Regions from separate parts of the Bacillus cereus group sp. MYBK79-1 genome, predicted to be linked through region 1. Evidence: riboswitches for the same ligand, from Rfam matches in the RefSeq annotation. Region 1 holds a riboswitch; each other region holds the start of a gene.

Region 1 (4,672 bases):
ATGGTACAAAAAAAGAAGTAAGAAGCGTTGCAGATAAACAAGGTAATACAATTAGAACGGAAACAGTTTCTGAGGGAAAGAGCGGTAAGAATTTAACTTTAACAATAGATATGGAATTGCAGAAGAAAGTAGAAGAAAGTATTGAAAAAATATTAAAAGCATATAAAGGGTCAGAATCCATGTTGGACCGTGCTTTCGTTGTGATGATGAATCCAAAAAACGGACAAGTATTATCCATGGCCGGGAAAAGACTTGTAGAAAAAGACGGAAAAACAGAAGTTGAAGACTATGCATTAGGCACAATGACTAGTTCTTATGAGCTTGGATCAACAGTTAAAGGTGCGACAGTTTTAACTGGATTTGAAACGAACGCTATAACACCAGGTACTTATTTTTATGATGCACCTATGAAGTTTAAAGGAACTAAGGAAAAAAAGTCTTGGAAAGAGTTTGGAAATATTGATGATTTAAGGGCGTTACAAGTCTCTTCAAACGTTTATATGTTTCATACAGCATTAAAAATTGCAGGTGTGGATTATGTGAAAAATAGTTCATTAGATATTAAACAGGAGTACTTTGATAAAATGAGGTATTATTTCAGACAATTTGGATTAGGTGTTCCAACGGGTATTGATTTACCGAATGAAACAGCTGGACAAATTGGTAAAAAAGATAATCAACCTGGTTTCTTACTAGACTACTCAATTGGTCAGTATGACACCTATACGCCACTTCAGCTTGTACAGTATATTTCAACAATCGCAAACGGTGGATATCGAATGAAGCCACAAATTGTTCAAGAGGTAAGAGAGCAAACGTCGAAAAAAGATGAGATTGGTAAAGTGGTGCATTCAGTAGAACCAATCGTTTTAAATAAGATAGATATGAAAGAGGAATATATAAATCAAGTAAAAGAAGGATTTAGAAGGGTATTCCAAGAAGGTGATGGAACAGGAGTAAGGGCGTTCCAAAAAACATCTTATAAGCCAGCAGGTAAAACAGGGACAGCACAGACAGTATACGGCGGAGAAAGTGATATTGGAAGAAATGAAAAAGGTGAGCGAAGAGAATGCTATAATTTAACGTTAGCAGGATATGCGCCGTATGATAATCCTGAAGTAGCATTCTCTGTAGTTGTGCCGTGGGTTATTAATGATAAATCTGGTATTAACTCTGATATTGGAAAAGAAGTTTTAGATGCTTATTTTGAATTAAAAAATAAGCGATTGACTGGAGGAACTACAAAAATAGATAGCTCTCAAGAAGGTTAAAACATATGAAATGTTATAGAAACTAGAGTCGTCTTATTTAGGAATAGATTCAAAATGGATGATAGAGAAGGATAAAATCTTCTATCAACTATGCACACTTTATAAAATAAATCATATATTGATAGCATAGGACAAGCTGAAAAGCTTATTCTAACCTCACAGAACACTCCTTATCACGGTTAGGCATCTACTTATGTAGATGCCTTTTTTAATTTATTAACTGACAATTATTTATCAATCTAAAGTAGTAAGTATGATAGCTCAAAGATTAACTGAACTTGAAGCAGCACATCGATTATTGAAAGAACATGTTAATGTGCAAACTTTAAATGAAGCGGTAACAGACGTTCTTTCAAATGAAAAGTATAAACATGGTATACGAAAACTGAATGATAGTTTTTTAGAATGTGGTGGTACTAAAGAAGCAATTGCAGTTATAAAATCTCTTTTAAATAAATAGTGTGGACAATATAAAAGCATAGAGGCTCTACCTTTATGCTTTTATATTATTATACTGCAAACTGCACAGCAGTATTTGCATGTAAAAACGCGGTATCAAAAACAGGTACAGTAAGGTCGTTTTGGGAAATGAGCAATGGTATTTCAGTGCATCCTAGCAATATACCTTCTGCGCCGTTTTGAATTAATGATTTTGTAATTTGTAAAAGTTTTTCTTTTGATGTTTCTGAAATAATTCCTTTACTTAATTCATTTAAAATAACATGATGAATAAAATTTCTTTCCTCTTCATTTGGGATGATTGTCTCAATATTAAAATTTGCTAGACGTGATTTATAGAAGTCTTGTTCCATCGTTTGTTTCGTACCCAATAGTCCGATACGCTGTATATTCTGTTCTACCATTTCTTTAGCACTTACATCACCAATGTGAAGAAGTGGTATTGATATTGCATTTTCTACTTCCTCAGCAAATAAATGGACCGTATTGGAACACATTAATAAACAATCAGCTCCGGATTTTTCAACCTTTTTTGCAACTGTGATTAGTTCGTTTTTCACTTCTTCGTATTGATGATTTTGTAATAAAGTAGTTACTTCACCAAAGTCCATGCTATATAAAACAAGTTTTGCATTTTGATCATATTGAGAGAGTGTAAGTGTATTAATATGTTTATAGTATAACGATGTAGATTCCCAACTTAGTCCACCAATTAAACCGATTACTTTCATCGTACATTCCTCCCGTAACTATTTTGAATTTATTATTTCATAATCCCGATAAGAATACAATGATTTAAATGTACCGTTAAATAAAAAATAAAAATAATTAGAAAAGTGTTGAAATTTATTCTTCTTAGTGCCATAATACGAATTACAAATTAATACTTATCCAGAGAGGTGAAGGGAACGGCCCTATGAAACCTCAGCAACCCCTATGTATATTTATAGGAAGGTGCTAATTCCGCAGAAGACACGATGTGTTTTTTGAAAGATAAGAGGATTCTTGAACGTGAAAGAAAATGACCTCTTATATAAGAGGTCATTTTTTGTTGTATAGAAAGGAAGTGTTGATGCATAATTCATTTCCAAAATAAATATAGAGTAATAAAAGTTGACTAGTATGAGAGGGGAATTGTAATGAACAAATTATCAACGAAGTTAGTAGTGGCAATCGGAATTGGAGCAGCATTATACGGGATATTAGGACTTTGGGGATTTTCTATTGCACCAAATACATTTATTAAACCTGCATTAGCTATTTTAACTGTTTTTGGAGCGTTATTTGGCCCAGTAGCAGGACTGTTAATAGGACTTATCGGTCATACCGTAACGGATACAATTGCTGGTTGGGGTATTTGGTGGGGGTGGGTAATTAGTTCAGGCATTATCGGCTTTGCAATGGGGCTCATTCAAAAAAGAGTGGGCTTTAGTGTGAAAAACGGAACATATAATAAGGGGGATATTTCTTATTTATCCATTATTGGGTTAATTGGTATTGTCATTGCAATTATATTTGCTGGGGCATTCGATATTATTGTAATGGGAGAACCGTTTGACAAAATTGTTATACAAGTATTAGGAGCTACAATTGCTGATGTTATTGTATTTTTAGTTCTTGGATTGCCAATTACAATAGGTCTAGCTAAATCAAATAAGAAACATACACATTTAAAAATTGAAAAGTAGGGATGTTAACATGCAACCAATTATTTCTTTTGAACAATTTAGCTTTCAATATGAGCGTGCGGCGCAGCCTACTGTAAAAGACATTACATTTCATATATTTCCTGGAGAAAAAGTGCTAGTTGCTGGACGAAGTGGTTCAGGGAAATCAACGTTAGCTCATTGTATCAATGGGCTTATCCCGTTTTCTTATGAAGGAATTAGTACTGGTAATATTTTGATTGCTGGAAAAGATCCGAGGAAAGAGAGTGTTTTTGAACAGAGTAAACAAGTAGGAACAATTTTGCAAGATCAAGATGCTCAATTTATTGGTCTTACAGTGGAAGAAGATGTAGCTTTTTATTTAGAAAATGAATGTGTAAATCAGGATAATATGAAAAAGATTGTTTCGGACTCATTAAAAAAGGTAAAGATGCATACTTTTCATAAACAAAGCCCGCATGAATTATCTGGAGGGCAAAAACAAACTGTTTCTTTAGCAGGTTTGTTAACAACGAATGCGGATATATTATTGTTCGATGAACCTTTAGCGAATTTAGATCCTGTAAGTAGCTTACATACAATAGAACTTATTAAAGATATACATAAACAATATAATAAAACAATCGTAATTATTGAACATCGAATAGAAGAACTGTTAAATCTAGATTTAGATAAAATCATTTTAATGGAAGAAGGGGAAATTGTTGCGATAGGCACTCCAGAAGAGATTTTAACGTCAAGTATATTACCATCTATCGGCTTAAGAGAGCCCATGTACATAGAAGTATTAAAGAGATTACAGTTTGATAGTAATAATGACGTAATATACCCCATTAAAAATCTTCAAAGGGAAAGTGTTAGTAGCGTAATAAATGAGTGGATGGAGAAGCAAGCTTTTTGTAAAGACACTCCTATAATAAAAGAATTATTGAAAGTAGAGAATTTATCATTCTCATATCCTAATAAACAAAAAGTATTAGACAATGTAAATTTCTCCATATATGAAGGGGAAATTGTAGCACTTTTGGGCCATAATGGAGCGGGTAAATCAACATTAGCTCATAGTCTTATAGGGATAAACAAAACAAATAATAATAGGATTTTAATTGATGGAGTAAATATCAATTCTTGGTCTATTCGTAAACGGGGTGAGGTTATATGTTATGTGATGCAAAATCCAAATCATATGATTACACAACCTACTGTTATAGAAGAAGTTTCATTTTCATTAAAATTGAAAAAATTTTCAAAGAAAGAGATTAAACTTAGAGCGGA
Region 2 (4,672 bases), on a different contig from region 1:
AATAACGGGAAAGAGGCTTTAGTGAAAGTAGGAGAAGCAAATCCTGACGTTGTATTAATGGATTTATATATGCCTGAAATGGATGGCGTTGAGGCGACAGCTTGCATAAAAAAAGAATATCCAGATGTGAAAGTAATTGTATTAACGAGCTTTTCTGATCAAGCTCATGTGTTACCAGCATTAAAAGCGGGAGCCAGTGGGTATATTTTAAAGGATGTAGAACCAGATCAACTTGTTGAGGCGATCCGTAGTGCTTATAAAGGGAATATACAGCTACATCCGGATATAGCAAATGCGCTTCTTTCTCAAGCGTTACCGGTGGAAGAGAAAGAAGAGGAACACTTCATTCATGTAGATGTATTAACAGCAAGAGAAAATGAAGTGTTACAACTATTGGCAAAAGGGATGAGTAATAAAGAAGTTGCTTCGGTTTTAGTCATTACAGAAAAAACGGTTAAAGCGCATGTGAGTAGTATTTTAAGCAAATTAAACTTATCTGATCGTACGCAAGCAGCGTTATATGCAGTGAGAAATGGAATTGTATAAGACGAAAGTCGTAAGACCTAGTTCGCCTTTAGAAGGTGGACTTTTTTTATGGAAAAATACGTCTATATGAGGACGAAATTGTCTTGATATAAAGATAAAATATGTTTGTAAGCAACAAAACAACAATTACAAGGGATACCTTTTTTGAAAGTATATATGACAACGTAAGAGTGAGTTTTAGGAGGAAAATATAATGACAACAGTTTTATTCGTAAAAGCAAACAACCGCCCAGCAGAACAAGCAGTTAGTGTGAAATTATACGAGGCATTTTTAGCAAACTATAAAGAAGCGCACCCAAATGATACAGTGGTAGAACTTGATTTATATAAAGAAGAATTACCATATGTAGGCGTAGACATGATTAATGGTACATTCAAATCTGGTAAAGGATTTGATTTAACAGAAGAAGAAGCAAAAGCAGTAGCAGTAGCTGATAAGTATTTAAATCAATTCCTAGAAGCTGATAAAGTTGTTTTCGGTTTCCCATTATGGAATTTAACAATTCCAGCAGTACTACACACATATATTGATTATTTAAACCGTGCTGGTAAAACATTTAAATATACACCAGAAGGTCCAGTTGGCCTAATTGGAGATAAGAAAATTGCATTATTAAATGCACGTGGCGGCGTATATTCTGAAGGTCCAGCAGCTGGAGTAGAAATGGCTGTTAAATATGTAGCAAGCATGATGGGCTTTTTCGGTGCAACAAACATGGAAACAATCGTTATTGAAGGACATAACCAGTTCCCAGACAAAGCAGAAGAAATTATTGCAGCAGGTCTTGAAGAAGCAGCTAAAGTAGCAAGTAAATTTTAATTGAAATTATAATCGTCACTCAAAGAAACAGCATTAACGTCTATGTTAATGCTGTTTTTTATTAATTTGTAGTTTCGTTACGCTTAGGAAGTGGAAATGCATTACCAATAGCTGCTGCACCGAGCATTGGTAATAGTAAATTAAGCGGGAAAAACATAAGTAATAGTAATGTTATAGCTATTGGTTTTCTTAGCGCATAGCTCGAAATCGCTGTCGTAACAATGGCTACAGACGCGATTGGGTCTATAGGAAGAATGGAGGCTATCGCGTATCCGATACTTGACCCAGAAAATATAATGGGAAAAATATGTCCACCACGCCAACCTGTATTTAAACAAACGGCAGTAATGCATAATTTTAAAATTCCTGAAAGAAGTAATATCCAAAAAGATAAATGACTCCATTCAACGACTAAATCTTTTAATTGATGTTCCCCTGAAAATAATGTGTATGGGAGAAAAGTTCCCGCAATCCCTAATAAAACCCCACCTATAATTCCGAGTGTTAGTTTGTATTCACGGAAAGGATGGATAATTTTCTCTAATGTAAATTCTACTTTGAAATATAGGAAACCAACGATAGCACCGATGCAAGCAAGTGGAAGAAAGGCAATCCATTCATTGATTGAAAGAGATCCTTCCCCAAAATCAACAATAAAGGACCCACGATTATCGAGTTTACTAAGCAATAAATAAACGGAAAATCCAGCAAAAGTAGTAGTTACATATACAATTGCTTTTTTTCCTTTAGAAAACCCGGCAATTTCTTCTTCCTCATTTTCAGTTGGAGCTAAGTAACCGAATAATGGAGCGTTAAAAATGACACTTAAAGTAGCTCCAATTCCAACTTCTGTTAGTTCACTCATTCCCTTTAAAGCGAATTTAAAGCGATCCCCTACCCATGTACAAAGTCCGCCGATAATCCCGACAAGTGCGGCCTCTGGACCTAGGCTAGCTCCAAATATTAAAACAATAAGCGCAGTTAAAGTAGCCTGATGTACAAAACGGTATTCAATTCTACCAGTTTTTTTATATTCACCCATTACTTCTGGCATAAGACGTGGATATGTACCGAAGTATTTTTGTGATAAACCAACAAAAATACCGCCGATTATTGTTACACAAAGAGTGTAATAAGGGGGAGAAGAGAAAACGTTAGGTAAGTATCCCCAAATAAAGTGGATTCCGATATTGATCGTAACTAAAAATAACCAAACCGTAGCCCCTACTATAGAGCCTAAAAGAATGCCATATAGAGCGAGTATATAGTGCATGTCCTTTTTATCTGTCATGTTATACCTCCGTTATGTAAGTTGTAATAGAGAAAGGGTTACACATGCTAGTGTGAAATGAATGGAATATAATATAGTATCTTTGTGTGAGGTTGGCTTATTCAACATATATATTGGGATTTCATTAGGGTTTGGGGCTTATAAATTAAACCACTTATTTAATTCTATATATTGATTGGGATTTTTTAAAGGTCTTTTTTGAATAAATATGGAATATACTTCTTTTGTTGCTTTATATAGAACTGCTGACATTTATTTTAGAACATTCAGAAAAACGGATTGACATTAGGAAATTATTGCTATAAAATCAACGGTAATTGCATAGTCTTATCAAGAAAAGGTGGAGGGACAGGCCCGACGAAACCTTGGCAACAGCCGTATAACGGAATTGTGCCAAATCCTGCAGGTAATAAACCCTGAGAGATAAGAAAGAGCCTTTAGAGCGTGTTTTCAAACTGCTCCTTTCTTGTTTTCAGGAAAGGAGCAGTTTTTTTATCCCGCTTTAATGGGCAGTAAGACCCCCACCTCAAAATTCAGCGAAAGCAAAGAAATTAGGTGGGGGATCAACTGCCCATAAAAGTCCGATTGGTTCAACTAATAATCAGTGGGGGATGAAGAAAACCCCCACTGATTAAAGTTTCACTTTATTTTGTATAAAAGAAAGGAGAATGAGAGATGGGAGAATCATGGGGAAAAGGAACAATTTGTGTGCAAGGTGGTTATACACCAAAGAATGGTGAACCGCGTGTTTTGCCACTTTATCAAAGTACAACGTATAAATACGATACTTCGGATGATTTAGCAGCGCTATTTAATTTAGAGGCAGAAGGATATATATATACGCGTATTGGAAATCCTACTTTAGCTGCATTTGAGCAAAAGTTAGCGGATTTAGAAGGTGGTGTAGGAGCTGTTGCAACGGCTTCTGGGCAGGCTGCTATTATGCTTGCCGTTTTAAATATTTGTAGTAGCGGAGACCACTTGCTTTGTTCTTCCACAGTTTACGGTGGGACGTTTAATTTATTTGGAGTGAGTTTGCGTAAGCTTGGTATCGATGTTACGTTCTTTAATCCGAATTTAACTGCTGATGAAATTGTGGCCCTTGCTAATGATAAGACGAAACTCGTTTATGCAGAATCGCTAGGAAATCCAGCGATGAACGTTTTAAATTTCAAAGAGTTTTCAGATGCAGCGAAAGAGCTAGAAGTACCTTTTGTCGTGGATAATACATTAGCAACTCCTTATTTATGCCAAGCATTTGAACACGGAGCAAATATTATCGTTCATTCTACGACGAAATATATTGATGGTCATGCAAGCTCTTTGGGCGGCATTGTTATTGACGGAGGGAACTTCGATTGGACAAATGGGAAATATCCTGAACTTGTTGAACCGGATCCAAGTTATCACGGCGTAAGTTACGTTCAAAATTTTGGTGCAGCAGCTTATATTGTGAAGGCACGTGTTCAATTATTAAGAGACTACGGAAACTGTATGAGCCCATTCAATGCATATATTAGCAATATCGGCTTAGAAACACTGCATTTACGAATGGAGCGTCATAGTGAAAATGCTCTCGCAGTTGCTAAGTGGCTTGCTAACCATGAACGTATTGAATGGGTGAATTATCCGGGATTAGATAGTAATGAAAATTATTCGTTAGCACAAAAGTATTTGAAAAAAGGTGCTAGTGGAGTTTTAACATTCGGCATTAAGGGAGGATTAGAAGCAGCGAAAGAATTTATCGCAAATGTAAAACTAGCAACCCTCGTAACGCATGTAGCTGATGCACGAACTTGCGTTATACATCCTGCTAGCACAACGCATAGACAATTAAGTGCTGAAGACCAGCATTTAGCTGGCGTTACATCAGATTTAATTCGTTTATCGGTTGGTATAGAAGATGTTTCTGATATTATTGCAGATTTAGAAGCAGCGTTAGTCGGAGGCAAACAACATGCCGATCATAATTGATAAAGATTTACCAGCTCGCAAAGTGTTGCAGGAGGAAAATA
Region 3 (4,672 bases), on a different contig from region 1:
GATAACCAATTAAAGCTAAACAAGCAAATACGACAAGAACAAATGCTGCTGATGAAAATAAGAAGAATAAAAATACGATACCACCAACAAATAAAAATACATTTCCCCGTACGTAACGATTCTTTTTACGATAATACCTTCCAAACATAAGCATAATAAATGCAAAAATGAGACCACCTGGTTCAAAATGTCCAAGTATCATATCAAGAAAAAGACCGAATCCAAATATGATGAGGAGCATCCCCATTAATTGTGTTTTTGAAAATTGTTTCTTCATTTCAGCTCCCCCCTTCTTGTTACATATACATAGAAGAAAAGGCATTGCTTTCCAACACCTTTTCTCCTATCACTATATCATAAGCCTGTTTTATAATATACTACTATTATTTTGTTAACTCTTTCGTTAACAATACATCATTCTTTTCTTTCATTTCACGCTCAAGCTTTGCAATCTTCATATCAAATGTATCACGTTCATGCTCCTCATTTATACGAGTTTCTAAGTCACGAATATGATCATCAATTTCTTCAAAACGTAAGAATGGATTGTTTTCATCCATTTTATGCATCGCTGTATTCATACGACGATTTGCATGTGCCATATTTTCACGTGCCATTAGTTCCATGCGCTTTGCGTGCATTTCTTTTAATTTGTTTTTCATTTCAGAAAGACGACGCTCTAATTCATCGATTTGCTCTACAACACCTGCATACATTTCTTCTAATCGAGTTACTTGCCCTTCATAATAAGCTACTTCTTCTAATGCACGTTCGTGTAACTGTAATTCGCCTGCTTCTTGAGCGATGATAGCTTGCTTTGATCTTTTATTAACGAAATAACGTGCTTGCTCAAGCTCACGAGCGAAATTAGATTTTAATGTTTTATGACGCTGAATTAACTTCTCAATTTTTGTTGTTTCACGCTCACTATCGCGTAAATATTGGTTTAACATAGCGATTGGATTTTTTCTTTCTTTCTCATCTAACACATTATGAAAATCTGCTAAAATTGCATCGCGTACACGTCCGAATAAAGATTGTTTCATTATAATCTTCCTCTCTTCTACTTTATAAATTTGATTTGGTTTTTATTAGTTTTTCATTAACTTGTTCCACTCATCTTCAAAGTTGCTATATGATTTAGAACTTTCTGGAGCAGAATCAACAACTACATCTTTTTCTTTTTTCCACTCACGGTATCCGTAGTATAAAACTACTAATGCTGCGATACCGATTAGTGCTGGGGAATGAGAAAGTGCAATGGATAAACCGATTAAACCAACAATACCCCAAGCTAACTTTCCAAAAAATGATTGTGCTCGCACAAATGATTTATAGCTCCAGTACACAACTCCTGCTCCGATTGCGAATCCTACAATACCAGCAAGACTACCAAGAGCAATTAAAGCCAAAATACCGGCCGCGATAAACGCTAGAAATTGTTTCATCTTGTGCTTGCCTCCCTTCGATTTGATACTCTTATCTTAACTATTTTTTCATCTTTCCATAACGAGCTTAAGAACCGTTTTCGACTCAGACTTAAGACCGAGTTGCATTCAGCCTTTTGTAAAAACATATGGTAGGAGTAGGAACATTCGCCCTTTTATCGCATATAAAAAGCCGTACAGAGAATATTCTCTGTACGGCTTTCGTTACGATTCATAAACTTCATTTTAATTACGCTGTTTTATGATACTCTTTCTTTCCCGCCACTTTAGAAAACCTCGGGAAACCAATTAATATAGAAATGATTCCACATACTCCAACTAAGATCGGATAAAACGCATATGGTAACAATTCAATCGGAGATAACGCCGCAAATCCTGCTGCTGTTAACATTTGCGCGCCGTACGGTATTAATCCTTGCACACAACATGAGAAAAGATCTAATACACTCGCTGATTTACGTGGATCAATTTCATACTGATCTGCAATGTTTTTCGCAAGTGGACCTGTAAAGATAATAGAAATCGTATTATTGGCTGTACACATATTCGTCATACCTACTAAACCAGCAATACCAAACTCTGCTCCTTTTTTAGAACGAATATTACGTGTTAAAATATTCATTAAATATTGGATGCCACCATTATATTGAATCAGTTCGACCATACCGCCAATTAAAATAGCCAGTAATACTAACTCCATCATACCGCCCATTCCAGTCGTTACACTTTTAAAGAAACTCTCTAACGTGTAACTGCCATCTAAAAGACCGATAACGCCAGATAGTACCGTTCCACCAGTTAATACAATAAGTACATTCCAGCCAAGTAACGCTGTAATCAGTACTCCTGCATACGGTAAAATCTTTATCCAGTCAAAGCTATGCGCTTTAACTTGCGTATCGCTTCCTAAAGTAAGTATTACTAACAGTACAATTGTAATAATAGCTGCTGGTAATACAATTAAAAAGTTCGTTTTAAACTTATCTTTCATTTCTGTTCCTTGTGAGCGTACTGCTGCGATTGTTGTATCTGAAATAAATGATAAATTATCACCAAACATCGCCCCGCCAACAACAGTAGCCATCGTAAGTGCAATGGAGATATCAGTTTGCCCACTAATCCCTACAGCAATTGGTGCTAATGCAGCTATTGTTCCCATTGAAGTTCCCATCGCTAATGAAATAAATGCACCTATAACAAAAATTCCAGCCACGATAAACCCTTGCGGTAAAATGGATAACGCTAAGTTAACTGTAGAATCAACGCCGCCCATCCCTTTTGCTGTTTCAGAAAACGCTCCTGCCAGTACAAAAATCAGAACCATAATCATAATATCTGGGTTCCCTGCACCTTTAGCAAATCGTTCTACTTTTACATTAAAGCTTTCTTTACGATTCATTGCTAAAGCGACTCCTACAGCAATTGAAATTGCTACAAGTATCGGCAATTTATAGAAATCACCTGTAATAATTCCAGAACCAATAAATAGCGCCAAAAATATCCCAAGTGGTAATAAAGCCAAACCATTTCCTCTCGTTTCTTTCAAAGTACCATCTCTCCCTAGTTTCAACCTTTTTCTAATAAATAACAAAAGACCTCTTCCAATGAGAAGAGGTCTTATACATGTATAAGAAACGCTCTTCTCATCTTTCAAGCACATGCTTGCTGGATTTGGCACAGCACTCTGAAATCGAGTCCGCTGCCGAGGCATCGTAGGGCCAGTCCCTCCGCCTCTCTTTATAAGAAGGTTTCATATTTATTTTTTAATAGTAATTTCTTCCCTAACTTTACTCGCTTACAAAACAAAAGTCAATTATTTTTTGTATAGATTTTTTTGGTAATTATGCAAAAATTTGAATACAACAATCATTTTAACTTTTTGATTTCTTCTTCCAATATTGAAATCCAATAAAATTCACTATTTTTTATTGCATCTATTATCCATTTCGTGGTGTACCAAGCTAACTCATACTCTTCTTTTGTAACATTGCCACTTTTATAAGCATCCTCTAGCTCATCTTCATCTAGTACATACACCTTACCGTTCGGTAATAATACTACATCTAAATATAAATCATCAAAATACGGTAAACCACGGTCGTCAATTTTATATTCTTTTGCCACATCGATGTAATATTGCACTAATTTTTTCTGATCATCTAACATAGCTGTAATCGCAAAGTTTTTCCCTTTTATGAAATATTGAATCCACGTATATTGATTCCCTGCAATACAAAGTTCTTTACCATCATATTCTTTACAACTAGGCTCTCTAACTTTTTTTATTTCCAGTATTCCTAGCATTCCTTCTTCTACTCGCTTAACCGTATAATCCTTCTCTAGTAGTCGCTTCCACGAAGAACCGTCACCATATTTACGTTTCATTACGTCCGCTCCCCTTCTATATAGAAAAGCCCCCACATATTATGTGAGAGCTTGTTCAAATTATAATTAAGCTGCTTGCTTATTAGAAATTTCTTTCAAATAAGCTTGTCCTTTTTCAGCATCATACTGACCTTCCCACTTAGACATAACTACAGCTGCTAAAGAGTTACCTACAACGTTAACTGCTGTACGAGCCATATCTAAAATACGGTCAATACCAGCGATGAAGGCTAAACCTTCAGCTGGAATACCTACTGTACCAAGTGTCGCTAATAATACAACGAATGATACGCCCGGTACACCCGCAATACCTTTTGATGTAACCATTAATACAAGTAATAATGTAACTTGTTGAGAAATAGATAAATCAATACCGTACATTTGCGCTAAGAAAATAGCTGCAATCGCTTGATATAAAGTTGATCCATCTAAGTTAAATGAATAACCTGTCGGAATAACGAAAGATGTAATTGCTTTCGGACAACCGAACTTCTCCATTTTCTCCATGATTTTCGGTAAAACTGTTTCTGAACTTGCTGTAGAGTATGCTAAGATCAGTTCGTCTTTTAAAATCTTGAAGAATTGGAAAATGTTAATTCCAAATATTTTCGCTGTAAGTCCTAAGACAACTACAACGAAGAAGATCATTGCTCCGTATACGACAATTAGTAATTTCCCTAATGGAATTAATGACGCAAGACCAAATGTAGAAACTGTAACACCGATTAGTGCAAATACACCAAATGGTGCAAATTTCATAACCTGGTTCGTTACGTAAAACATTGCATCAGCTACACCTTGGAAAAATTGAAGAACTGGTCTTCCTCTTTCACCAATTG

What was found. A riboswitch is a leader RNA that binds a small molecule or an ion and turns the genes downstream of it on or off. The one in region 1 is predicted to bind S-adenosylmethionine.
Positions count from the first base shown of each region.
Region 2: it holds a riboswitch for S-adenosylmethionine, as region 1 does, so the genes downstream of both, ACTFOB_RS19320 (bifunctional O-acetylhomoserine aminocarboxypropyltransferase/cysteine synthase) here and ACTFOB_RS01510 (ECF-type riboflavin transporter substrate-binding protein) in region 1, are expected to answer to the same signal.
Region 3: it holds a riboswitch for S-adenosylmethionine, as region 1 does, so the genes downstream of both, ACTFOB_RS14225 (Na+/H+ antiporter NhaC family protein) here and ACTFOB_RS01510 (ECF-type riboflavin transporter substrate-binding protein) in region 1, are expected to answer to the same signal.

Region 1 is NZ_JBQAEO010000001.1:278,595-283,266, reverse strand. It holds gene ACTFOB_RS01525 (peptidoglycan D,D-transpeptidase FtsI family protein) at 1-1,271, shown strand, start outside; partial or broken gene ACTFOB_RS01520 (macrolide family glycosyltransferase) at 1,519-1,731, shown strand; gene ACTFOB_RS01515 (aspartate/glutamate racemase family protein) at 1,781-2,461, opposite strand; SAM riboswitch class I at 2,615-2,730, shown strand; gene ACTFOB_RS01510 (ECF-type riboflavin transporter substrate-binding protein) at 2,870-3,418, shown strand; gene ACTFOB_RS01505 (ABC transporter ATP-binding protein) at 3,429-4,672, shown strand, end outside.
Region 2 is NZ_JBQAEO010000013.1:42,483-47,154, reverse strand. It holds gene ACTFOB_RS19335 (response regulator) at 1-546, shown strand, start outside; gene ACTFOB_RS19330 (FMN-dependent NADH-azoreductase) at 740-1,366, shown strand; gene ACTFOB_RS19325 (chloride channel protein) at 1,428-2,657, opposite strand; SAM riboswitch class I at 2,982-3,087, shown strand; gene ACTFOB_RS19320 (bifunctional O-acetylhomoserine aminocarboxypropyltransferase/cysteine synthase) at 3,333-4,631, shown strand; gene metA (homoserine O-acetyltransferase MetA) at 4,615-4,672, shown strand, end outside.
Region 3 is NZ_JBQAEO010000007.1:169,105-173,776, forward strand. It holds gene liaF (cell wall-active antibiotics response protein LiaF) at 1-277, opposite strand, end outside; gene ACTFOB_RS14215 (PspA/IM30 family protein) at 384-1,046, opposite strand; gene ACTFOB_RS14220 (lmo0954 family membrane protein) at 1,092-1,448, opposite strand; gene ACTFOB_RS14225 (Na+/H+ antiporter NhaC family protein) at 1,678-2,994, opposite strand; SAM riboswitch class I at 3,089-3,194, opposite strand; gene ACTFOB_RS14230 (DUF402 domain-containing protein) at 3,315-3,833, opposite strand; gene gltP (glutamate/aspartate:proton symporter GltP) at 3,900-4,672, opposite strand, start outside.